Regions from separate parts of the Promicromonospora sp. NPDC060204 genome, predicted to be linked through region 3. Evidence: riboswitches for the same ligand, from Rfam matches in the RefSeq annotation. Region 3 holds a riboswitch; each other region holds the start of a gene.
What was found. Region 3 has a riboswitch for S-adenosylmethionine ahead of ACFWEJ_RS24785 (aminotransferase class V-fold PLP-dependent enzyme). Riboswitches for the same ligand answer to the same signal wherever they lie in the genome.

Region 1 (5,638 bases), on a different contig from region 3:
CTCGACCGCGAGGTCGCATGGCGGCGTCCGCTGCCGGTACCTGCTAGCTTCACCGCATGAGGTCTCCAGAAGCATCCAGGCCAGGGCTGCCGGTACTCCGGTAGCCCGAGATGCCCCTGTAGAGACCACCGCGCCGCGCTCCCCTGCGAGCGGGCCGCGTCAGCGCATCCGAAGGGCCCGTAGTGCCGTCCCGGCCTACCCGTCTCCCTCCACCCTTCGGAGTTCTTCATGCCTGTCCTGCTCTACGTGCTCGCGGTCGCGGTCTTCGCGCAAGGCACGTCGGAATTCGTCCTCGCCGGGCTCGTGCCCGGCATCTCCGCCGGCCTCGGCGTCTCGCTCGCCCAGGCCGGCTACCTGACCTCGGGCTTCGCAGTCGGGATGGTCGTCGGCGCGCCGCTCACGGCCGCCGTCGGACGCCACCTGCCGCCCCGCTGGACCCTGTCCGCCTGCCTGCTCGTCTTCGTCGCGGCGCACGTCGCCGGGGCACTGACCGACAGCTTCGCCGTGCTGCTCGGCACCCGGTTCGTCGCCGCGGTGGCCAACGCGGGGTTCCTCGCGGTCGCGCTGTCGACGGTCCAGGCCCTCGTCCCCGCCGGGCTGCGGGCCAGGGCGCTGGCGGTGATCCTCGGCGGCACGACGCTCGCCCTGGTCGCCGGCGTCCCCGCCGGCGCGCTGCTGGGCGAGCTCTGGGGCTGGCGCTCCGCCCTGTGGGCGATCGCCGGGGTCGCGGCCGCGGCCCTGGTCGCCGTGGCCTGCCTGACGCCGGTGCGGCTCGACGCCGGTACCCCGCGCGCCCGGCTGGACCTACGGACCGAGCTCGCCGCGCTGCGCTCCCCGCGCCTGCTGCGCCACCTCGTGCTCGGGGTGCTGGTCAACGGCGCGACGTTCTGCGCGTGCACCTACCTGGCGGTCGTCGTCACCGACGGCGCGGGCCTCGGGTCCGCGCTGGTGCCGGCCGTGCTGGCCCTGTTCGGCCTGGGCGCCTTCGCCGGGGTCTCGGCCGCGGGCCGGCTCGCCGACGCCCACGGCGGCCGCCTGCTCGTGATCGCCGGCCCCGCCCTGCTCACGGGTTGGGTCCTGTGGGCCGCGCTCCCCGCGAGCCCCGTGACGGTGTGGGTGCTAGCGCCTGTGCAGGGCGCACTGTCGTTCGCCGTCGGCGGCACGCTGATCGCCCGCAGCATGGCGGCGGCCCACGGCGCGCCGACCATGGGCGGCGCGTTCTCGACCGTCGCCCTTAACCTCGGCGCGCTCGCCGGACCGGTGCTCGGCGGGAGCGCCGTCGTGGCGCTCGGGCCCGCCGGACCCCTGGCGGCGAGCGCGGCGCTGACGGCGGTGGCCGTCGTGCTCGGGGCGACAGCCCGCGCACACCCGGCAGGCCTCGGGGAAGACGTCACGCGTCCGAGGGCGTAACGCTGAGGTAGCAGTGCTAGCTGAGCGTTACCTCCTCGGCTGTGCAACGTGTTCCCCGGGAGACCGCCGGGAGCCGTCGCGTGCCCGGGGAATCCGCGGCGACATTCTGACCGCGACGCCGTCGTGCCTGGTAGCGTCCCCGGCACGACGGCGTCGAGCACCAGCGAGGAGACGGATGCAGCCCCTGTTCCCCCTACGGGCACGTTTCGCGGTGCTGGTCCCTGCCGTGCCGGTCCGGGCCGTGCTGGTGCGGGCCGTGCTCGTACCTGCCGTGCTGCTCCCCGCCGTGCTGACGTCCTGCTCTGCGGGTCCCGACGTCCCGGCCGGACCCGCAGAGCCGGCCCCCGCACGCGAGGCCGCGACCGAGCAGTACACGGCGGCGCTGGACGACGTCCTCGGCGCGCTCCAGGAGGCCGTCCCGGAGGTCGAGTGGACCGCCAAGGACCGCTTCCCGTCCCTCACCGAGCAGCCGGACGGCGAGTGCGTGCTCTTCCTCGCCGAGAGCCTGGGCGAGGGCGACCTGTACGAGCCCAGCGACGGCCTCGCCGACCTGGCCGCCGGGCTCGACCCGGTGCTCCAGGAGCACGGCTTCGACCCGCTGTCGGACGTGACCCACGCCGAGCACGGGGGCGACTCCTACGTGACGGCGACCGACCCGGCCGGCTGGGAGCTCCGGGTCTCGGCCTACCCGCCGCTCGTCGGCCTCTCGGGTCCGGTGGAGAGCGACGAGTGCGCCGAGGCGTGACCGGCCCGGCGACATGACCCGCTAGAGACTCCCCCACTCCGCGGCGGCCTCGGTCAGCCGCGCCTGGACGGCGGCGACCGCCGGCCCGTGCGGGACGCCGCGGCGTCCCGCGAGATACAGCGTGTTCAACGGGGGCGCCTCGGGGTGGTGGAGCTCGACCACCTGCCCGGCGTCCAGCGCGGGCGCGACCAGGTACTGCGGCAGCACGGACACGCCCGCACCGCCGGTGACGGCGGCGAGCACGGCGCGCAGGTCGGGCACCACCAGCGCCGTCGTGTTGGGCGGCCGCCGGCCGAACTCGCTGCGCCAGTACCGGCGCACGATCGGCAGGTCCTCCGCGTAGGCGACCAGCGGCAGGTGCGCCAGGGCGGCCACGGGGTCGGCTGCCAGACGCCCCGCGTCCACGGTGTGGGCCAGCGCCGGAGGCCCGACGAGCAGGAACTCCTCGTCGACCAGCGGCGTCGCCGCCACAGCGTCCTGCCGCGGGCGCACCGAGGACACGACCAGGTCGAGGTGGCCGGCCGCCAGCGCGGCCAGCAGCTCGTCGCCGAGCCCGAGCGCCGTACGGAGCTGGAGGCCCTGCGCGACGAGCGGCACGAGCGCGGGCAGCACACGCACCGTCATCAGCTCGGCCGCCCCGCCGATCCGGACGAGCCCCCGCACCGCCGGCTCGACGTCGCGGGGACCGAGCGCCGTCCGGAGCCCGTCCACGTGGAGCCCCACCTCGGCGGCCAGCGCCACGGCGCGCTCCGTGGGCTCGGCGCCCCGGCGCGACCGCACGAACAGGCGAGTCCCGAGCTGTTCCTCCAGGCGGGCGAGCTGCCCGGTGACGGCGGGCTGGCTCACGCCCAGCCGCTCGGCCGCCGCCGACAGCGACCCCGTGCGGTAGACCTCCAGGAACGTGGCGAGGAGGTCGAGACCCGGCACCGGCACCCCCTCCGTCGTCGTCCTGCCCACAGGCTAGCCGGGCTCAGCGCGCGGCGAGCGCCTTGAGCACCGCCTCCGCGGCGGCCGCGCTGGACTGCGGGTTCTGCCCGGTGATCAGGTTGCCGTCCTGGACCACGGTGCTGCTCCAGGGTGCGCCGACCTGGACGACGGCGCCGCGCTCGCGCAGCCGTGACTCGACGAGGTAGGGCGCGGCGTCGCCGAGGCCGCCCTGGCGCTCCTCCTCGTCCGTGAACGAGGTGAGCGCCCGGCCCGCGTAGGTGAAGGTGCCGTCCGGCTCCTGGGCGCTGAGCAGCGCGGCGACGCCGTGGCACAGCGCGCCCACGGTCGTCCCCCGGTCGTTCGCCGCGAGCAGCAGGCGGCCGAGGTCGGCGTCGTGCGCGAGGTCCGCCATGGGGGCGTGACCGCCCGGGACGTAGATCGCGTCGTAGTCGTCGCCGCGCACGTCGGCCAGCGTGAGCGGGTGGGCGAGCTGGCCGGCGATGCCGTCGAGGTAGGCGCGGAACTCCGCGGCGTCGGCGGCGGGCACCCCGCCGCGCTCGTCGAGGCTGACCGCGTCGACCGTGGGCGCGACGCCGCCCGGCGTCGCGACGTCGACCTGGGCGCCGGCCGCGGTGAGGACCCGGTGGGAGGCGGCGACCTCCTCGGCCCAGTAGCCGGTGGGGTGCTCGGTGCCGTCGGCCAGGCGCAGGCTGTTCGCGGCAGAGACGACCATCAGGATCTTCGACATGGTGTGGTTCCGATCTGTTCGGGGAGCTGCCCGCTGGGTGCGGTCCTCGGGGAACGTCAGAATCCATCACCGGATGCCGAAACGGTCAGCCGGATCCATCACCAAACTTATGACCCCGATTTGTCCGAGGCGTGGACGGTTTGCCGACCACATCCCGGGCATGCCTACGATCAAGTCTCATCATCCAGAGCGGTCGAGAGTCCTGGCTCCACGACACCGCAGCAACCTACCTCCGAGGCGCCAATCTCGGGGCAAGGTGCTAACGCCAGGTCCGATGGAGCTGATACGCATGGCAGTCACGAACCCGCACCTTCCCACCGCCACGATCCTGGGCTACCCGCGCATCGGCCGGAGGCGCGAGCTCAAGCGCGCCGTCGAGTCCTTCTGGGCCGGCCGCACCACCGCAGACGAGCTGGAGGCGACCGCCCGCGACCTGCGGCAGACCACCGCCCGCCGCCTCGTCGACCTGGGCCTGGACGCCGGCAACGCTGCCGTCCCCGGCTCGTTCTCGTACTACGACCAGGTGCTCGACGCCGTCGCCCTGCTGGGCGCCGTGCCCGACCGCTTCGCCGGGCTCACCACGGACGGGGGGCGCCTGCCCCTCTCGGCCTACTTCACGGTGGCCCGCGGCGAGGGCGACAACGCGCCGCTCGAGATGACCAAGTGGTTCGACACGAACTACCACTACCTGGTCCCGGAGATCGGTCCGGACACCCCGATCGGGTTCGTCGACGACCGCGCCGTGCGCGAGTTCACCGAGCTGGCGCAGCCGGCCGACGGCGGCCAGGCCGTCGTGACGCGCCCCGCGTTCGTGGGCCCGGTGACGTTCCTGCTCCTGAGCAAGGCAGTGGGCGACGCCCCCGAGGGCTTCCGCCCCCTGGACCGGCTCGACGACGTCGTCGCCGCCTACGCCGACCTGCTGCGCGCGCTCGCCGCCGCAGGTGCGCCCTGGGTGCAGCTCGACGAACCCGCCCTGGTCACGGACCTGCTGGACGTCCCCTTCGACGAGGTCGCCGACGCCGTCCGCCGGGCCTACGCCACGCTGGCGACCGAGCTCTCCCCCGCCGCGTCCGGGGCCGACGGCGCCGCCGCCGAGCGCCCCGCGATCCTGGTCACCGCCCCGTACGGCGACCTGCGCAGCGAGGCCGGCGACGGGCTCGCCCTGCTGGCCGGCACCGACGTCGAGGCGATCGCGATCGACCTGGTGCGCGGTGCCGCGCCGACCGGACCGGTCCCCGGCCTGGAGTCCAAGACCCTGGTCGCGGGCGCGATCGACGGCCACAACATCTGGCGCGCCGACCTCGACGCCCGCCTGACCGTCCTGGAGGGCCTGGCGGCCCCGGGCACGGGCGTCGGCGCCGGGACTGTAGCCGTCGGCACCTCGACGTCGCTGCTGCACGTGCCGCACGACGTCGCCGACGAGCCCCGCCTCGACGCCGACCTGAAGTCGTGGCTCGCGTTCGCGGACCAGAAGGTCGCGGAGGTCGTCACGCTGGCCACCGCGCTGACCGAGGGCCGAGCGGCGGTCGCCGACCAGCTCGCCGAGTCGACCGCGGCGGTGAGCTCCCGCGCCGCGGCGCCCGGCGTCGTCGTCCCCGCGGTGCGCGAGCGGACCGCCGCGCTGACCGCGGCCGACGTCGAGCGCGCGCCGTACGCGGAGCGGGCGGCCGCGCAGCAGGCGCGGCTCAACCTGCCGCCGCTGCCGACCACGACCATCGGGTCGTTCCCGCAGACCTCGGAGATCCGCAGCACGCGCGCCGCGTGGGTGCGGGGCGAGCTGTCCGACGCCGACTACACGGCCGCCATGC
Region 2 (5,470 bases), on a different contig from region 3:
TTGCTCCCTCTCGGTTGCCCCAGGGGCAGGTCTGGAAACGCTGTGTCACCCGTGTGTCACAGGTTTGTTAGAACCATTGACAGATTCCGACCCGAGTGAAAACGTGACCTGCACCACCACGAAGGAGAGGGACGGCAATGGCGCAGTACAAGAGGCTTGGCGGGATCATGGCGATCACGCTCGCCGCTACGACCGGACTGACGGCCTGCGGGTTCGGCGGGTCCAGCGGGGAGGCGACCGGCGACGGGACGACTCTCGACCTGCTCGTCCCCAGCTACTCCGACGCCACCCAGGGAAACTGGGACGACGTGATCGCCGGGTTCGAGGAGGCCAACCCCGACATCGACGTCAACCTGCAGGTCGAGTCCTGGGACAACCTCGAGTCCGTCATCGCCACCAAGATCCAGGGCGGCGACGCACCCGACATCTACAACGGCGGCCCCTTCGCCGGCTTCGCCGCGGACGAGCTGCTGTACCCGGTCGAGGAGGTCACCTCCGAGGAGACCTACGCCGACTTCCAGCCCACGTTCCTGGAGAACGCCCAGGTGGACGGCACCACCTACGGCCTGCCGTTCATCGCCTCCGCTCGCGCGCTGTTCGTCAACGACGCGCTCCTGGAGGAGGCCGGCGCCGAGGTCCCCACCACCTGGGACGAGCTGCTCGAGTCCGCCAAGAAGGTCTCGGAGCTCGGCGGCGGCGTGGCCGGCTACGGCATGCCGCTCGGTTCCGAGGAGGCGCAGGCCGAGGCAGCAGTGTGGCTGTGGGGCGGCGGCGGAACCTTCGGCGACGCCGAGGCCATCACCATCGACACCCCCGAGAACCTCCCGGGTGCCGAGTTCGCCAAGAAGATGATCGACGAGGGCGCCACGCAGGCCGACGCCGGTGCGACGGACCGCAGCCCGCTGTTCGACATCTTCGTCCAGGGCAAGGTCGGCATGCAGATCGGCCTGCCGCCGAGCGTCGGGCAGATCGAGTCCGACAACCCGGACCTGGAGTACTCGATCCACCCCATCCCCACCGAGGACGGCTCGCCGTTCACGCTGGGCGTGGCCGACCACCTCATGGCGTTCCAGAACGACGGCGACAAGCAGGAGGCCATCACGGCCTTCTTCGACTACTTCTACTCCGCCGACGTCTACGTGCCGTGGGTCCAGGCCGAGGGCTTCCTGCCCACCACCCTCTCGGGCTCCGAGCAGCTCGCCGGCGAGGAGGCGCTCGCGCCGTTCCTCGAGGTGCTGCCCGACGCGCAGTTCTACCCGAGCACCAACCCGGACTGGCAGGCCGCGGACTCCGCCTTCAAGGCCCTCTTCGGCCAGCTCGACGGGAAGAAGTCGGCGCAGGACGTCCTGACCGAGATCCAGGGACAGGTCGACGCGGGCTGACGCCCCGCACCGACCGCCGTGCCCGGCACGGCTGACCACACGCAACGCCGAACCGAAAGCACGGGGAACTTGGTGAAGGACCTGTTGAAGGCCCTGCCGTGGATCGGGCCCGCGGTCGCACTCATTGCGGCCGTGGTCCTGTTCCCGGTCGGCCTGATGTTCTGGAACTCGACACGCGACATCAGCCAGAGCGGCTTGGACGACGGGGGAGTGGGCCTCGCGAACTTCGCGACGGTCATCGGCTTCCAGTACTTCTGGCCCATCCTCGGCCGCACCGTCGTGTGGGTCGTGGTCGTCGTCGCCTGCACCCTGATCGGGTCGCTGGCGCTCGCGGCACTGCTGAACAAGGCGTTCCCCGGCCGCCGGCTGGTGCGGATGGCCGTCATCGTGCCGTGGGCCTCCAGCGTCGTCATGACGACGCTGGTGGTGCACTACGGCCTGGAGCCGTACTTCGGCATCATCAACTCGTTCCTCGTGGACGTCGGCCTGATCAGCACGCCGGAGGGTTACGGCTGGACTCGCCACCCGGGCACCGCGTTCGCGTGGGCCATGGCGGTCGCCGTGTTCGTGTCCCTGCCGTTCACCACCTACACGGTGCTCGCCGGGCTCCAGACGGTGCCCGGCGAGACCGTGGAGGCCGCGCGGATCGACGGGGCGAGCGGGGCGCGCACCTACTTCAGCGTGGTGCTGCCGCAGCTGCGGGGCGCGATCTCGGTGGCGGTGCTGATCAACATCATCAACGTGTTCAACTCGCTGCCGATCCTGCGCGTCATGACGGGGTCCATCCCCGGGTACGACGCCGACACCGTCATGACGATGATCTTCAAGTACATGCAGAACCAGCGGCAGATCGACCTGGCCAGCGCGCTGTCCGTCATCGCGTTCCTGGTGGTCATCGCCATCGTCGCCGTCTACGTGCGGGTCGTCCGCCCCCTGGAGGAGGTCTGATGACCGCGATCACCGACCCGGGGACCACCGCGCACAGCGCGGCCCGGCCGCCGTCGGACAACCGGAGGCGGGTGCGGAAGTACACGACGGACCAGGTGCCGCTCGGGTCGCTGCTGCTCCGGCTGCTGGCCGGGCTCGTGGTGCTGGTGGTCTTCCTGCTGCCGTACCTGATCATGTTCTTCGGCTCCGTGAAGACCAAGGCCGAGATCAGGTCGGTCGACCCCACCTACTTCCCCACGGAGTGGCACTGGGACAACTACGTCACGATGTGGTCCACGCCCGAGACGCCGCTGGCGCAGAACCTGATCTCCACCCTGGTGATCTCGCTGTGCGCCACGCTGCTCGTGCTGGCCGTGGCGCTGCCCGCCGCCTACTACACGGCGCGGTTCCGGTTCACGGGCCGGCTCTTCTTCCTGTTCCTCGTGATCGTGACCCAGATGGTGCAGCCCGCCGTGCTGACGTCGGGCCTGTTCCGGCAGTTCATCGCCATCGGGATCCTCGACACGTGGGTCGCGATGATCCTGGTCAACGCCGCGTTCAACCTGTCGTTCGCGGTCTGGATCATGCACAGCTTCTTCGCGGGCATCCCCAAGGAGGTCGACGAGGCGGCGCAGCTCGACGGCGCCGGCACGTTCGCCGTCCTGACCAAGATCAACCTGCCGCTCGTCTGGCCGGGCATCGTGACGGCGGTCGTGTTCACGTTCGTCGCCTCCTGGAACGAGTTCGCGGCGTCGCTGGTGCTGCTGACGACGGCGGGCAACCAGCCGCTGTCCGTGGCGCTCACCAAGTTCGTGGGCCAGTACGAGACGTCCTGGCAGTACGTGTTCGGGGTGTCCGTCGTGGCGATCGTGCCCGTGGTGATCCTGTTCATGATCATCGAGAAGCGCCTGGTGGGCGGCCTGGTGGCCGGGTCGGTGAAGTAGCGGGCGGGCCCGGTCCACACACCGTGGACCGGGCCGTCTCGACCTCCGGACGAATTCTGTCCCAGTGCTGGACGGGCGCTTAACATGGTGGCGAACCCCATCCAGAGCGGTCGAGAGTCCTGGCTCCCTGACACCGCAGCAACCTGCCGACCTTCTGCCGCGTCGCCGCGGCGCGAGGGACGCAAGGTGCTCACGCCAGGTTCGATGGAGCAGCCATGGTCGCCGAGGTACACCCGCACCGCCCGACGGTGTCGTTCGAGCTGATGCCTCCGCGCCGGCCGAACGCCGCGCCCAACTTCTGGGAGACGGCGCAGCGGCTCGTGGCGGCCCGCCCGGACTTCGTCTCCGTGACCTACGGGGCGGCCGGCGGCGACCGGGCCACCGCGCGCGAGGTGCTCGCCACCCTGCTGCGCGGCACGCCCGTGCTCCCGGTGGCCCACCTGACCTGTGTGGGCGCGTCCCGCGAGGACGTGTCCGCGGTGATCGAGGAGTTCCTCGAGGCCGGGGTGCGGTCCTTCCTCGCCCTGCGCGGCGACCCGCCGCGCGACGAGCCGGACTGGCGCCCCCCGGCCGACGGTGTGCGCTCCAGCGTGGACCTCGTGCGGCTCCTGCGGCAGGTGGACGAGCGGCGGTGCGCCGCCGACGTCAGCACGGCGCTGCGCTCGGCCGCCCGGCCGCTGGCCATCGCCGTCGCCACGTTCCCGGACGGCAACCCCGGGGCCGGCACCACGCGCGAGCAGGAGGTGCGCCGGCTGCTGGAGAAGCAGAAGGCGGGCGCTAGCTTCGCGATCACCCAGTTCTTCTACCGCGCGGACTCGTACACCGGGTTCGTCGAGGCGGCCCGGGCGGAGGGCGTGACCATCCCGATCCTGGCCGGGATCCTGCCCACCACCGAGGCCCGGCGCCTGCGCCGCGTCCAGGAGCTCACGGGGGTGGCGGCGCCCGCGGACCTCCTGCGCGACCTCGACCGGCTCACCGCGCCCGACGGCGCCGTCGACCCCGAGGCCCAGCACGCGCACGGCATCGAGTTCTCCGCGGCGCTCGCGCGCGAGGTGCTCGACGCCGGCACGCCCGGCCTGCACGTCTACACGTTCAACAAGCACCGCCCGGCCCTGGACCTCCTGGACCGAGTGGGCCTGACAGGCCGAGCCGCCGCCTAACCCCTTCGTTGAGTGCTGGCTATTTGTTGCTTTCCACGCCCGAAACCAACAAATAGCCAGCACTCAACGGGTTGGGCGGGCATGTTGTGTGGGGGATGGGGTGGGTGTGATGTACCCGCCGGTCGGCAGAGCGGCCGATACTACGGATGAAAATCGGCACGTCACAGCGCGACCGAACCGTGGAGGCCCCACCGTGCACGAACACGACCACAGCTCCACCGACTGCAGTCCCGACAGCCACGCCGCGTTCGGGCGGCGCGACCTGCTGCGCGGCGCCGTCGTCCTCGGCATCGGTGCCGCGGGCGCGACGATCGCCGCGCCCGCCGCCGTCGCCGCCCCCGCGCCCGCGGCTCCCGCCGGGAGCGCGCCCGGCGCCGCCCCGGCGCGGACGGCGGACGCCCCGCCGTCCCTGGCACCGGACCCCGAGGCGCCCGCCGACGCGCCGCCCGGCGCCGTGGCCGGGGTCGAGGTGGCCGCGCCGACGATCGCGAGCTGCGCCACCTGGGGCGCCGCGGCGGCCCGCGGCACGATCGACACCGTCTCGACCAACCCGAACAAGATCCTGATCCACCACACGGCGTCGGCCAACGTCACCGACTACTCGCAGGCCGCCGGGTACCAGATCGCGCGCGACATCCAGCAGTGGCACTTCGCCAACGGCTGGGTGGACACCGGGCAGCACCTCACGCTGAGCCGCGGCGGGTACGTCATGGAGGGCCGGCACGGTGCGCTGTCGCGGCTGCAGAACGGCAGCGGCACGGTCGTGGGCGCGCACGCCCCCGGGCAGAACAGCCAGGCCATCGGCATCGAGAACCAGGGCACCTACACGAGCGCCACGCCGCCCGCGCAGCTCTGGAGCCGGTTGGTCGAGCTGTGCGCGTACATCTGCGACCAGTACGGCATCGCGCCCACCCAGATCTACGGGCACCGGGACTACACGGCGACGGCCTGCCCGGGCGACGTCCTGTACTCGATGCTGCCGCAGCTCCGGTCCGAGGTGGCCGCGGCCCTGGCGGGCACGAGCTGGTCCGTGATCGTCGACAACACCTCGGCCGGC
Region 3 (5,638 bases):
CGCCCGGATCGGCGTGACCACGTCGTCGGCGTGGGACGGCTTCTACGACATCATCGTGTCCCCCGAGGCCCGCGCCGCGCTGGACGCCGGGGTGGGCGCCCTGGCCGGCCTGGGGCACGAGGTCGACGAGTTCGCGCTGGCCGCAGCCCCCGAGTACGCCCCGGCGTTCCGGACCCTGTGGATGGGCGGCGCCTCAGCGGTGCCGATCGACGACCCGGAGACCCTGGACAAGCTGGAGCCGCTGACGCAGTGGCTCATCCGTACCGGCCGCACGGTCCCCGCCCGGCAGCTCGCCGAGGCGGTGCGCACGCTCACCGGCTTCGAGCGCTCCCTCGTGGCGCAGGTCAGCGCCTACGACGCCGTCGTGACCCCCGCGCTCGCGCTCACCCCGCGGCCGATCGGCTGGTACGACGCGGAGGATCCGGAGCGGAACTTCGAGCAGCAGTGCCAGTACACGCCCTTCACGTCGATGCTCAACGTCGCCGGGCTGCCCGCGATCACGGTGCCGACCCACTGGACCGCGCCCACCGCCGAGGCGCCGGCCGGGCTGCCCATGGGGGTGCAGATCATCGGCCGGCCGGGCGGAGAGCTCACGCTGCTGGCGCTGGCGGCCCAGATCGAGGCGGCGCTTCCCCGTCCGCAGGCCTTTCCGCTCTGACGTGTCAGGCGTACAGGTCCACCAAGGGACCTGTACGCCTGACACTTCGGTGGTGGCCGAATGTGGTTCCGCGGCCCGGCGACGCGTGCTTGGGTACCCCTAGTGGGTATCCAACAGCGACGGCGCCACAGCGCCGGGACAGGGAGAACGGGACCATGGCCGAGACGTTCGAGACGACCGCCCCCGCGCGGCCGAGCCGGTGGACCGGGACCTGGCCCGCCAACACCGCCTGGATCGTGCTCGGCATTCTGACGGGCTTCGCCCTGCTGGTGGGCGGGACGGCGATCGTGGGCGGCACCTGGCAGGACGCCGTCGCCGAGGACCCGACCACCGCGATCGGCGTCGCGACGCTGTGCTACCTGGCCGCCGCCGTGACCGGCGTCCGCTGGACGGCCTGGCTCGTCGCCCTCCTGGCGTCCGCGATCCCCGTCGCGTCCGAGCTGCTGGACACGCCGCGCTGGATCGCGTTCGTCCTGGTGGGGCTGGTCCTGGCCGGCATCGGGCTGGCCCGCGGACGCCGCGCGACGTGGCCGCAGGCCGCCGCGATGGCCGGCTTCTTCGGGGTCGCGACGGCAGCCCTGTTCCTGGAGCCGCGGCTCGGGCTGGCCCTCGCGGGCCTCGCCCTCGCCGCGCACGCCGGGTGGGACGTGGTGCACTACCGCCGCGACGTCGTGGTGAACCGTTCGCTCGCGCTGTGGTGCATCGGGCTGGACCTCACCATGGGCGGCATCTGCGTGGCCCTCGCGCTGTAGCCGTCAGTCCTCGTCCGGGAGGCAGCCGAAGGCCTCGTCGAAGCCCAGGGCTGCCGTCGCCAGCAGGCCCGCGAGGCCGGAGCCCTCGGGCACGGGGCGCGGGTCGTCGGTCACGACCCACAGCCCGTCGACGACGTCGTACCCGGCCTGCGGGCCGTCCTCGACCAGGCTGCCGACGGCGGCGATCAGGCGCTCGATCTCCTCGCCCGCGGTGCCGACGCCGACCGAGGCGCGCACCGCCCCGGCGTCGAACCCGAGCCGGCCGAGCAGCGGGTGCGCGCAGAAGCGGCCGTCCCGGACGCCGATGCCGTGCTCCGCGGACAGGTACGCGGCGACGAGTCCCGGGTCGTACCCGGTCACGGTGAAGGTGACGACGCCGACCGGGTCGACGGCGTCCGCCCAGACCCGCACGACCTCGACGCGGTCGATCGCCTCGAGCCCGGACACGAGCCGGCGGCGCAAGGTGTTCTCGTGCGCCACGACCTCGGCCGGGTCGAGCGCGGCCAGCTCCTCGCAGGCCGCCGCGAGCGCCACCGCGCCGATCACGTTGGGCGAGCCGGCCTCGTGGCGCGCGGGCCCCTCGTGCCAGTCGGTGCCGCCCACGCGCACGCGCCGGACGGCGCCGCCGCCGGCGAGGTACGGCGTGCCCTGGTCGAGCCAGTCGCGGTGACCCACCAGCACGCCGGCGCCGAACGGGGCGTAGGTCTTGTGCCCGGAGAAGGCGAGGTAGTCCACGCCGGTGGACTCCAGCGAGATGCGGCGGTGCGGCACGAGCTGGGCGCCGTCGAGCGCCACGCGCGTCCCGAACTCGTGGGCGACGGCGACGATCTCGGCGATCGGGAGGGACTCGCCGGTCACGTTCGAGGCGCCGGTCAGGGCGAGGAGGGCGTACGGGCGGTCCTCGGCGGCGTCGGCCAGCTCCTCCCGGATCTGGGCGACGGTCTCGGCCACGGTGGCACCACCGGTCAGCACGGTCGCGCCGGTGGTGCGCTGCCAGGGCAGCAGGTTCGCGTGGTGCTCGACGTCGAGCACCAGCACGCGGCCGGGCTCGCCGTCGGCCTGCGCGGGGACGCAGCCGGCGAGGAGGTTGAGGGAGTCGGTGGTGTTCCGCGTGATGATCGTCAGGTCGTCCTCGCGGGCGCCGACGAACGCGCCGATGGTGCGGCGCGCGGTCTCGTAGAGCGCCGTGCTCACCTGGGAGAGGTAGCCCGCGCCGCGGTGCACGCTGGCGTACAGCGGCAGCACCTGGGTGACGCGGTCGGCGACGGCCTGCAGGGCCGGGGCCGACGCGGCGACGTCGAGGTTCGCGTACGAGACCTGCGTGCCGTCCACGAGCGGGACGAGCGTCCCGCCGCCCACGACGGGGCGCAGCGGGGCGAGATCGGTCACCGCGGTGGCACGGCTGAGAGTGGGAGCAGACATGGCGTCCTCCAGCACAGTCCTGGGGGAGGTTCCCCCGCGCTTGCCGCACGCGGGCTGCGCGCGGCCTGGTCGTCACCCGGGGCACCCCACCGCGGAGGGAGGGTTGCCGGCCAGCGAGCCGGGGCTTGACGCTGGCGCTCATGACCTGCGGCCATCCTGTGCTGCGGGCAAAACTCCTGTCAACGCATGTCTCAGATGCTGGTCCCACGTTCTGGGCGGGCCGCGCGGGCCGCGAGATCGGCGACCCGGGCCGCGTCCGAGCGGTACATCGCGGCATGGTCGCGCAGCTCGGCGGGCCCGCCGTCGTCGGCCCTGGCCTCGCTGAACGCGGCGAGCTCCGTCAGGCGCTCCGCCATCGTGCCGAGCACGTCGGCGCGCGACCAGCAGGCCCCGTACGCGGCGACCAGCGCGTCCAGCCGGGCCAGCGGGTCCAGGTGCCCGACGTCGTAGGTCACCCCGGCGAACGCGTCGCCCGCGAACGGGGCCAGGCGGTACGCGGTGTACGCCAGGTCCCACAGACGCGGTCCCGGCGCCGCCGTGTCCACGTCGATGAGGCCGGCGAGCCGGCCCGCGCGGAACACCATGTTGTACGGCGCGGCGTCGTTGTGGCAGACCACCTCGGCCGGCTCGCGGGCGGGCAGCTGCCAGACGGCGTCCGGCAGGTCGAGATCGAGGGACGCGTCGTGGAGCCGGCGCAGCAGGCGCCCGGCGTCGCGCAGGTTCTCCTCGGACCAGAGCCACTCCGGTGCGGGCCAGCCCGGGACATCGCCCGGGAGGAACGAGACGACCTCGCGGCCGCGGTCGTCGAGCCCGAAGGGCTCCGGCACGTCCGTGACGCCCCGGTCCCGGACGTGGCGCAGGTACGCGTGCACCGTGGCCGTCCACGGTCCGGCGGTCCGGCGCACCGTGTCGCCCACGCGCACCACCGCGTTCATGTTCCCGCCGGTCAGCGGCTCCTCGTCAGCAGACATCGGCGTCACCGTACCGAGGATCGGCTTTCCCTACTATTTTACTGGGGTTACCTGTCGAGACACTGTTCCACCCACCGGACACCATGTCGTAGGGTTGGCAACGACCATCCCGAGCGGCCGAGTGACGTGGCACGACGACGCCGCAGCAACCCAGCGTTCCCCGCAGCAGCGGAGGACGGACGAGGGTGCTACCGCCACGACCGATGGAGGAGCATCATGAGCGACCCCGCGCGCGTCGAAGCACGACCGGCTGACGGCTACGCCGGCGACATCACGCCCCAGCAGGCCTGGGACCTGCTCGCCGGCGACCCGGACGCCACGCTGGTGGACGTCCGCACCGACGGCGAGTGGCGCACGATCGGCATCCCGGACACGGCCTCGCTGGAGAAGCAGCCCGTGTTCGCCGAGTGGGTGCAGGCCGGCGGCCGCCCCAACCCCCGGTTCCTGGAGGAGCTCAAGGCGGCCGGCGTCTCCGGCGGGCCTGTCGTCTTCCTGTGCCGCTCCGGCCAGCGCTCGATCGCGGCGGCGCGGCTCGCCACGGCGTCGGGCATCGCGCCGTCGTACAACGTGCTGGAGGGCTTCGAGGGCGCGCCCGGGGCCGACGGTGTCCGGGACCAGCAGGGCTGGAAGGTCGCCGGCCTGCCGTGGACGGCGGGGCCCGCGTGACCGTCACCGGCGCTTACCCGCCCGGCGCGAACCCCGGCGGTTCCGGCCGCAAGCCGCTCCCCGACGGCGTCCGCCCGGCGACGCTCGCCGTGCGCGGCGGCCACCAGCGCAGCGAGTTCCAGGAGACGAGCGAGGCGCTGTTCCTCACGCAGGGCTACGTCTACGACAACGCCGCGGAGGCCGAGGCCGCGTTCAAGGGCGACGTCGACCGGTTCGTCTACTCGCGCTACGGCAACCCGACGGTGCACACCTTCGAGGAGCGCCTGCGCCAGCTCGAGGGCGCCGACGCCTGCTACGCGACCGCGACCGGCATGTCCGCGGTGTTCACCTCGCTGGCCGCGCTCGTGAGCTCCGGCTCGCGGATCGTGGCCGCCCGGGCGCTGTTCGGGTCCAGCGTGGTGATCTTCGAGGAGATCTTCAAGAAGTGGGGCGTGCGCACCGACTACGTGGACGGGCACGTGCTGTCCCAGTGGGAGGACGCGCTCTCGACCCCCGCGGACGTGGTGTTCTTCGAGACGCCCTCGAACCCCATGCAGGACATCGTGGACGTGCGCGCCGTCGTGGACCTGGCGCACGCCGCCGGGGCGATCGTGGTGCTCGACAACGTGTTCGCCACCCCGCTGCTGCAGAAGCCGCTGGAGCTGGGCGCCGACGTGGTCGTCTACTCGGCGACCAAGCACATCGACGGGCAGGGGCGCGTGCTGGGCGGCGCGATCCTCGGCTCCACGGAGTACATCACCGGCCCCGTGCAGACGTTCATCCGCAACACCGGGCCGTCGCTGGCGCCGTTCAACGCGTGGACCCTGCTCAAGGGCCTGGAGACGATGCCGGTGCGGGTCGCGGCCCAGAGCGCGAGCGCCCTCGCCGTCGCGCAGGCCCTGGAGGACCTGCCCGCGGTGGGCGCCGTGCGCTACCCGTTCCTCGACTCCCACCCGCAGGCGGACCTGGCGCGGTCGCAGATGAGCGGGGGCGGCACCGTCGTGACGTTCGACCTGGCGGTCCCCGCGGGCACGGACGACGACGCCGCGAAGCGGCACACGTTCGCGTTCCTCGACGCCCTGCGGCTGGTCGACATCTCGAACAACCTCGGCGACGCGAAGTCCCTGATCACCCACCCCGCGACGACCACGCACCGCAAGCTGGGCGCGCCGGGGCGGGCCGCCGTCGGC
Region 4 (5,638 bases), on a different contig from region 3:
GCCGCACGCGCAGGTCGATGGTCTCCGGGCTGCCGAGCGACGGGGCGTCCTCGATGATCAGCAGGTCGACGCCCGCCTGCTCCAGGGCGCGGGCCGACTCGACGTAGAGGTCGGGCCGGGTCCAGTCGTAGTTCCAGTCCAGGTAGTCGTGGCCCCAGCCGTGCGGCCCGAAGCCGCGGGCCAGGAACCAGCCGAGGTGCTGCTGGCGGGTCATGGTGTCTCCTTGCGTGTGGTGCTCTTCGCGTCGGGGGTGCTGGCGCCGGCGCGCCGGGCCGCTTCGTCCGCCGATCTGAGGCCGCGGTCGAGGTCGCCGATGAGGTCGGGCAGGTCCTCGATGCCGACCGAGAGGCGCAGGGTGCCTGGGTGGATGCCCGAGGCGGCGCGTTCCGCCGGGGTGCGCAGCACGTGGCTGGTGCTCTCGGGATGCAGCACGAGCGAGCGGACGTCGCCGATGTGGGTCATGTGCGTGAAGACCTGCACGGCCTCCACCAGGGCGCGCGCCGCGGGGGCGCCGCCATGCAGCGTGAAGGTGAAGACCGAGCCCTGGCCGTCCGGCAGGTACCGCTTGGCCAGCGCGTGCGAAGGACTGGAGTCCAGGCCGGAGTAGTCCACCGACGCCACCTCCGGCCGGAACGCCAGCCAGCGCGCGACCTCCAGCGCCGCGGCGCTCTGCCGCGCCACCCGCAGCGACAGCGTCTCGATCCCCTGGCCCACGAGGAACGCGTTCAGCGGTGACGGCGTCGGGCCGAACCGCGGCGCCACGGTCTCGCGCAGGTACGCGAGGCGCGCGTTGCCGCCGTGCCGGTCGGCCACGCTCGGCCCGCCCGTGCGGCTCGGCGCCACGAGGTGCGGGTACAGCGCGCCCGAGGCGCGCGGATCGAACGTCCCGGCGTCGACGACGACGCCGCCCAGTACCGAGCCGTGCCCCGCCAGGAACTTGCTGGCGGAGTGCACCACGACGTCGGCGCCGTGCTCGATAGGCCGCAGCAGGTACGGCGTGGCCAGCGTGTTGTCCACGACGAGCACCAGCCCGTGGGCGTGCGCGACGTCGGCCACGGCCGCGAGGTCGGGCAGGTCGTTGCGCGCGTTCGGGATCGACTCCAGGAAGAGCACGCGCGTCTCGGGGCGGATCGCGCGCTCCCAGGCGGCGGGGTCGGCGGCGTCGTCCACGAAGTCGGCCTCGATGCCGAGGCGCGGCAGGTTCTCCAGGAGCAGCCCGCGCGTGCCCTCGTAGATGCTGGACGCGGCGAGCACGCGCTGCCCGGCCTCGACCAGGCCGAGCAGGGCGACCGTGACGGCCGCCTGCCCGCTGGCCAGGAACAGGGCGTCGGTGCCGCCCTCCAGGGCGGCGATCCGCTGCTCGACGGCGGCCGTGGTCGGGTTGCCGGTGCGCGTGTAGGCGAAGCCCTCGCCGGCGCCGAAGTGCCCGGCCGCCTGCTCCCACTCCTCGAACTCGAACCCGGCGGTCAGGTAGACCGGCGTGGCGCGGGGCACCACGCGGGCCGACGGCGCGGCGGCGGGCGAGGTGGCGCGCCCGGCGTCGTCCCGCCCCGCGCTGCGCGCGTGCACCTGCCGGGTGGCGAAGCCGGTCATGGGCGGCCGTCCGTGGAGTTGATGTCGGCGTCGGCGAGGTCCGTGCCGGCGCCGGCGTCGGCGACGTCGAGGCCGAAGGCGAGCAGTCGCGTGGGCCCCTGCTTCGTCTCGACGACGCGCGTCTCGCGCTCGTACAGGCGCCCGAAGCCGAGCCGTTCGTACAGGCGGTGCGCAGCGCGCATCTGGTCGCCGGAGTTCAGCACGACGCGCCGCGCGCCCCGGTCGCGCGCGAGCCCGATGACGTGCCGCACGAGCGTCTCGCCCACGCCACCCCCGCGGGCGTCGGGGTGCGTCGCGAGCAGGCGGAAGTCGAGCTCGCCGTCCTGCGCGAGCTGCGACAGCGCCGGCCCGCCGAGCGCCGGGATGACGACGACGCCGAGCACGCGGGTGGTCCCGCCGCCCGAACCCGTCTCCGCGGCCGGCACCGCGACCCAGACCTCGTGCTCGCTCGCCCAGCGGCTGACGTCGCCGAGCGACTGGCGGTAGCCGTCGCTGATGTCGAAGTCGTGCGTGTAGGCGGTCACGAGCACCTCGGCGGCGGCCCGGTGCTCGTCGTCCCGCACCCGCCGGACGACGACGCTCGGCGCGCTGCCGCCCGTGCCGCCCACCGTGCCGCTGACCGACCGGGCCGCCCGGACCTCGTCCGCGATCGTCATGGTGCCGCGCTCGGCGCCGTCGCGGGCTGGTCCGCTCCGGCGGTCGCGGGCTGGTCGGCAGCCTCGGTCGCCGACTGTCCTGCCGTGTCCACGACGGGCTGGTCCGCCGTTGCCGCCGCCGGCTGGTCCGCCGCCTCCGTCGCGGGCAGCCCGGCCTCCTTCCAGGCGGGGAAACCGCCGTCGACGTGCGAGACGTCGGTGTAGCCGCGGGCCGCGAGCGCCTCCGCGACCGGGCCGGAGCCGTTGATCGAGCCGCACACGATCACGACGGGCGTGTCGAGGGTGATCGCCGGGTTGTCGGACGGCCCGAACAGCGCGTCGAGGTTGTTGCGGTCCGCGAGCGTGGCGCCCGGGATCTCGCCCGCCGAGGCGCGGCCCGCGGCCGAGCGGACGTCGATCAGCAGGGCGCCGCCGGCGACCTTGGCGCCCGCGGCGTCGGGGGTCTGCAGCTCAGGGGTGGTCATGGTGGTCTCCTCCGGGTCGTCTGTGGTTCGTCGGGTCGTCAAGCCGTCAGGCGCTCAGCAGCCGGCCCGTGGGCAGCGCCCGCTCGGCGGCCTCGACGTCCGACAGCCCGAGCGAGCCGCGCAGCGACGTCGCCGTCCGCTCGGTGCGGAACAGGCCCGCCTGCTGGAGCGCGGGGACGAGGTGGTCGGTGATGGTGTCGAGGTCGGAGCTGAGCGAGGACGGCCGCAGCAGGAACCCGTCGACGGCGCCGACGGTGGTCCAGTCGGCGATCAGGGTGGCGAGCTCGTCGGGCGTGTCGGCGACGACGAGCCCGTCGCCCATGGCCGCCGTGCCCTCCAGCGCCTCGACGAGCTCGAGCCGGGCCCGCGCGCTGGCCCGTTCCTGCGCGAGCACCACGTAGACCTCGGCGAGCACGCGCAGCTCCTCGGGGTCGCGCCCGGCGGACAGCGCGGCGTCCCGCACGAGGCGGCGCAGCCGCACCGCGTGCGCGGCGTCGGTGACGGTGATCCGCGCGACGTCGGCGGTGCGGCCGGCGAGCGCCGCGCTGGCCTCGGAGCGCACGCGGACGACGACGGGCGGGGGCACCTGCGGCAGCGCGTCTCCTTCGGCGCGGCGGCCCCGGACGGCGAACCGGATGCCGTCGTGGTCCACGCGGAACCGGCCCTCGGCGTCGAGCTCGACCGCGCCCGACCCGCTGCCGGGACGTCCGGTCCACACCTGGGTCACGGACCGGATGCCGAGCTCGACGCGCGCGGCCCAGGCGTCGTCGGACTCGGGGAGCTTGCCCTGCCGCACGGCCTGCCAGCCCGCCCGGCCGCTGCTGGCGCGGTCGATGCTGCTCAGCGCGACGGCGGCGTGGCCCGCCTCGACGTGCACCGTGTCGACGGCGGCGACCAGCCCGATGCCCGATGTGACCCGGGCGGCCCGGGCCGCGGCGACGGCCGTGTCCAGCCGTCCAGTGACCTGGCTGCGGCCGGGATGGAGCAGGAAGCCCTCGTCGAGGCTGACGAAGTCGAGCAGGCCGCGGTCGGCGGTCCGCACGAGGTGCAGGAACCGCTCGCCGTCGAACGGACGCGGCGCGACCGGGCCACGTGCCCGGTGGGCGCCCGGACGGGCGCCGGCGGAGGTGAGGTCCACGCCGAGCACGACGGGACGGGAGGAGGTGGGGGCGAGGGACGTGGGCTGCGACGGGTACGGCACGGCGGGGCTCCGTTCGGGCTGCGGCTGCGCGACGGCGCCCGGAGGACCCGGCCGGCGCGCGCAGGGTGCGCGACGGCGTCCAGGGGTCACCCGGGAGCGTGGCTGCCAGAGGGCAGGAGTGGGACGTCCGGTCAGGAACGTGAGGGCCGGATACGGCCGGGGCTCGGCGTGCGGCGCCGAGAGGAGTTCCGGGCGGCGGACCGGTGGCGCCTGTGGCGACCGGTCAGCGCGTCGGGGCTGTCAGTGTGGGACTGTCGCCGTCAGCGACAGGAGCAGTGACAACACATGTCCTCGCGCGGGGCAGCACCAGCCCGCACGGTGACGTTCCGGGACGGCAGGGACACGTGGACGGCGGGGGCAGCGCTCCGGGTCATCGTCGTTCTCCTCACCTGCTCGCCCATCGGCGAGCGACGCGTGTTGTCATCCGCCGGCGGCGGTGGACCTGGTCCTCACCCGGGGCACCCACCCGCGCGGGGGGTTGCCGTCCGACCAGCCGGGGCTTCGCGTCGGAACTCATGACCTGTCGAGGCTTTCTACATCTCTCCGATCGGATTGGTGTGGTTGGTCTCGATGTCACAGAAGATACGAATGGAACCCATAGAAGTCAATGATCCTTGCCCAGATCTCACATCCCGGGACCAGGGTCTCGCCGGCAGGCGGGGGTGTGCTGGTGGACGCGGGCGCGGACGCGGCGCGGCCCCGCCCGAGCAAGGTGCGCTTCTACCCCGTCATTGGGCCCGGAACCAGGCTGTTTTCGGGCCCAATGACTGGGTAGAAGCGCACTCTCGCCTGGCCCCTTGCTCACTCACACACCGGCGTCGGCGACCAGCCGGAGTCACGCACCGAACCGGCCGGGGTCACGAGACGAGCCGAGCGGTCAGCCGAACTCGTGCGATCGACCGACACCGCCGAGCCCACACAACGCAGAAGTGCGCTTCTACCCAGTCATTGGGCCCGGAACCAGGCTGTTTTCGGGCGTAATGACTGGGTAGAAGCGCACTTCGGGATCGGGGTGGGCTCGGCGAGGGGCTAGTCCAGGAGGAGCTCGATCTGGGCAACGGCGCCGGGCTCGGCAAGCTCCAGCCGGAGGCCGGTGAGCGGCACCGGTTCGTCGAGCACGAAGGGGCGGAGCTGGCTCGGCCAGCGCCACTCCTCGCCGGACCGCTCGTCGAGCACCCGGCCGTCGGCCGCGACCAGACGCCATGCGGACGGCGCCGTGTCGGACGCCGGGCCAGAGGTCAGCGTGTAGGCGCGCAGCACCGATCCGGCCGGGACCTCGGCGGCGGGAGCCCAGTCGAGCACGCCGTCCACCGCGGCCGACGTCGTCAGGTCGCCGTCGGTCAGGTGCGGCAGCGCACCCTCCACGCCGCGCCAGCCGCCGTCGGCACGCCGCCACGGCCGGTCGGACGCCGAGTAGTCGCCGACCCCCGCGGCACTGGCCGCATCACCAGCACCAGCACCAGCACCAGCCTCGTCGTCCGACGGCACACCCCACCGGGTCGGGGTCTCCGACAGCACGAAGCGCAGGGTCGCTCCCCCGACGAGGTCACCGTTGTCGATCGACGGCGCAGTGATCTCCCGCGCCGCAGCCGCGCCGTCACCACCCGCCACGTCCAGCCCCTCCACATACCGCCGCCCGGCCGCCCCCGGCGCCTCGATCACGAGGTCGCCGTCGGGCCGGTGCACCACCGCCCGGTCGAACAGCGGCGATGTGACCGCCCACC

Region 1: another riboswitch for S-adenosylmethionine. It lies ahead of metE (5-methyltetrahydropteroyltriglutamate--homocysteine S-methyltransferase); the one in region 3 lies ahead of ACFWEJ_RS24785 (aminotransferase class V-fold PLP-dependent enzyme).
Region 2: another riboswitch for S-adenosylmethionine. It lies ahead of ACFWEJ_RS26420 (methylenetetrahydrofolate reductase); the one in region 3 lies ahead of ACFWEJ_RS24785 (aminotransferase class V-fold PLP-dependent enzyme).
Region 4: another riboswitch for S-adenosylmethionine. It lies ahead of ACFWEJ_RS09400 (LLM class flavin-dependent oxidoreductase); the one in region 3 lies ahead of ACFWEJ_RS24785 (aminotransferase class V-fold PLP-dependent enzyme).

Annotation. Positions count from the first base shown of each region.
Region 1 covers NZ_JBHWZO010000147.1:7,202-12,839, forward strand. Annotated here, with positions in the region: gene ACFWEJ_RS18125 (GNAT family N-acetyltransferase) at 1-60, shown strand, start outside; gene ACFWEJ_RS18130 (Cmx/CmrA family chloramphenicol efflux MFS transporter) at 229-1,410, shown strand; gene ACFWEJ_RS18135 (hypothetical protein) at 1,586-2,155, shown strand; gene ACFWEJ_RS18140 (LysR family transcriptional regulator) at 2,177-3,082, opposite strand; gene ACFWEJ_RS18145 (type 1 glutamine amidotransferase domain-containing protein) at 3,126-3,830, opposite strand; SAM riboswitch class I at 4,008-4,111, shown strand; gene metE (5-methyltetrahydropteroyltriglutamate--homocysteine S-methyltransferase) at 4,120-5,638, shown strand, end outside.
Region 2 covers NZ_JBHWZO010000333.1:23-5,492, forward strand. Annotated here, with positions in the region: gene ACFWEJ_RS26405 (extracellular solute-binding protein) at 138-1,382, shown strand; gene ACFWEJ_RS26410 (carbohydrate ABC transporter permease) at 1,455-2,330, shown strand; gene ACFWEJ_RS26415 (carbohydrate ABC transporter permease) at 2,330-3,253, shown strand; SAM riboswitch class I at 3,348-3,464, shown strand; gene ACFWEJ_RS26420 (methylenetetrahydrofolate reductase) at 3,469-4,413, shown strand; gene ACFWEJ_RS26425 (N-acetylmuramoyl-L-alanine amidase) at 4,607-5,470, shown strand, end outside.
Region 3 covers NZ_JBHWZO010000280.1:228-5,865, reverse strand. Annotated here, with positions in the region: gene ACFWEJ_RS24795 (amidase) at 1-658, shown strand, start outside; gene ACFWEJ_RS24790 (hypothetical protein) at 814-1,410, shown strand; gene ACFWEJ_RS24785 (aminotransferase class V-fold PLP-dependent enzyme) at 1,414-2,832, opposite strand; SAM riboswitch class IV at 2,864-2,978, opposite strand; gene ACFWEJ_RS24780 (phosphotransferase enzyme family protein) at 3,024-3,803, opposite strand; gene ACFWEJ_RS24775 (rhodanese-like domain-containing protein) at 4,020-4,469, shown strand; gene ACFWEJ_RS24770 (O-succinylhomoserine sulfhydrylase) at 4,466-5,638, shown strand, end outside.
Region 4 covers NZ_JBHWZO010000053.1:18,098-23,735, reverse strand. Annotated here, with positions in the region: gene ACFWEJ_RS09420 (LLM class flavin-dependent oxidoreductase) at 1-214, opposite strand, end outside; gene ACFWEJ_RS09415 (O-acetylhomoserine aminocarboxypropyltransferase/cysteine synthase family protein) at 211-1,593, opposite strand; gene ACFWEJ_RS09410 (GNAT family N-acetyltransferase) at 1,590-2,249, opposite strand; gene ACFWEJ_RS09405 (rhodanese-like domain-containing protein) at 2,246-2,713, opposite strand; gene ACFWEJ_RS09400 (LLM class flavin-dependent oxidoreductase) at 2,760-3,914, opposite strand; SAM riboswitch class IV at 4,324-4,435, opposite strand; gene ACFWEJ_RS09395 (GH92 family glycosyl hydrolase) at 4,944-5,638, opposite strand, start outside.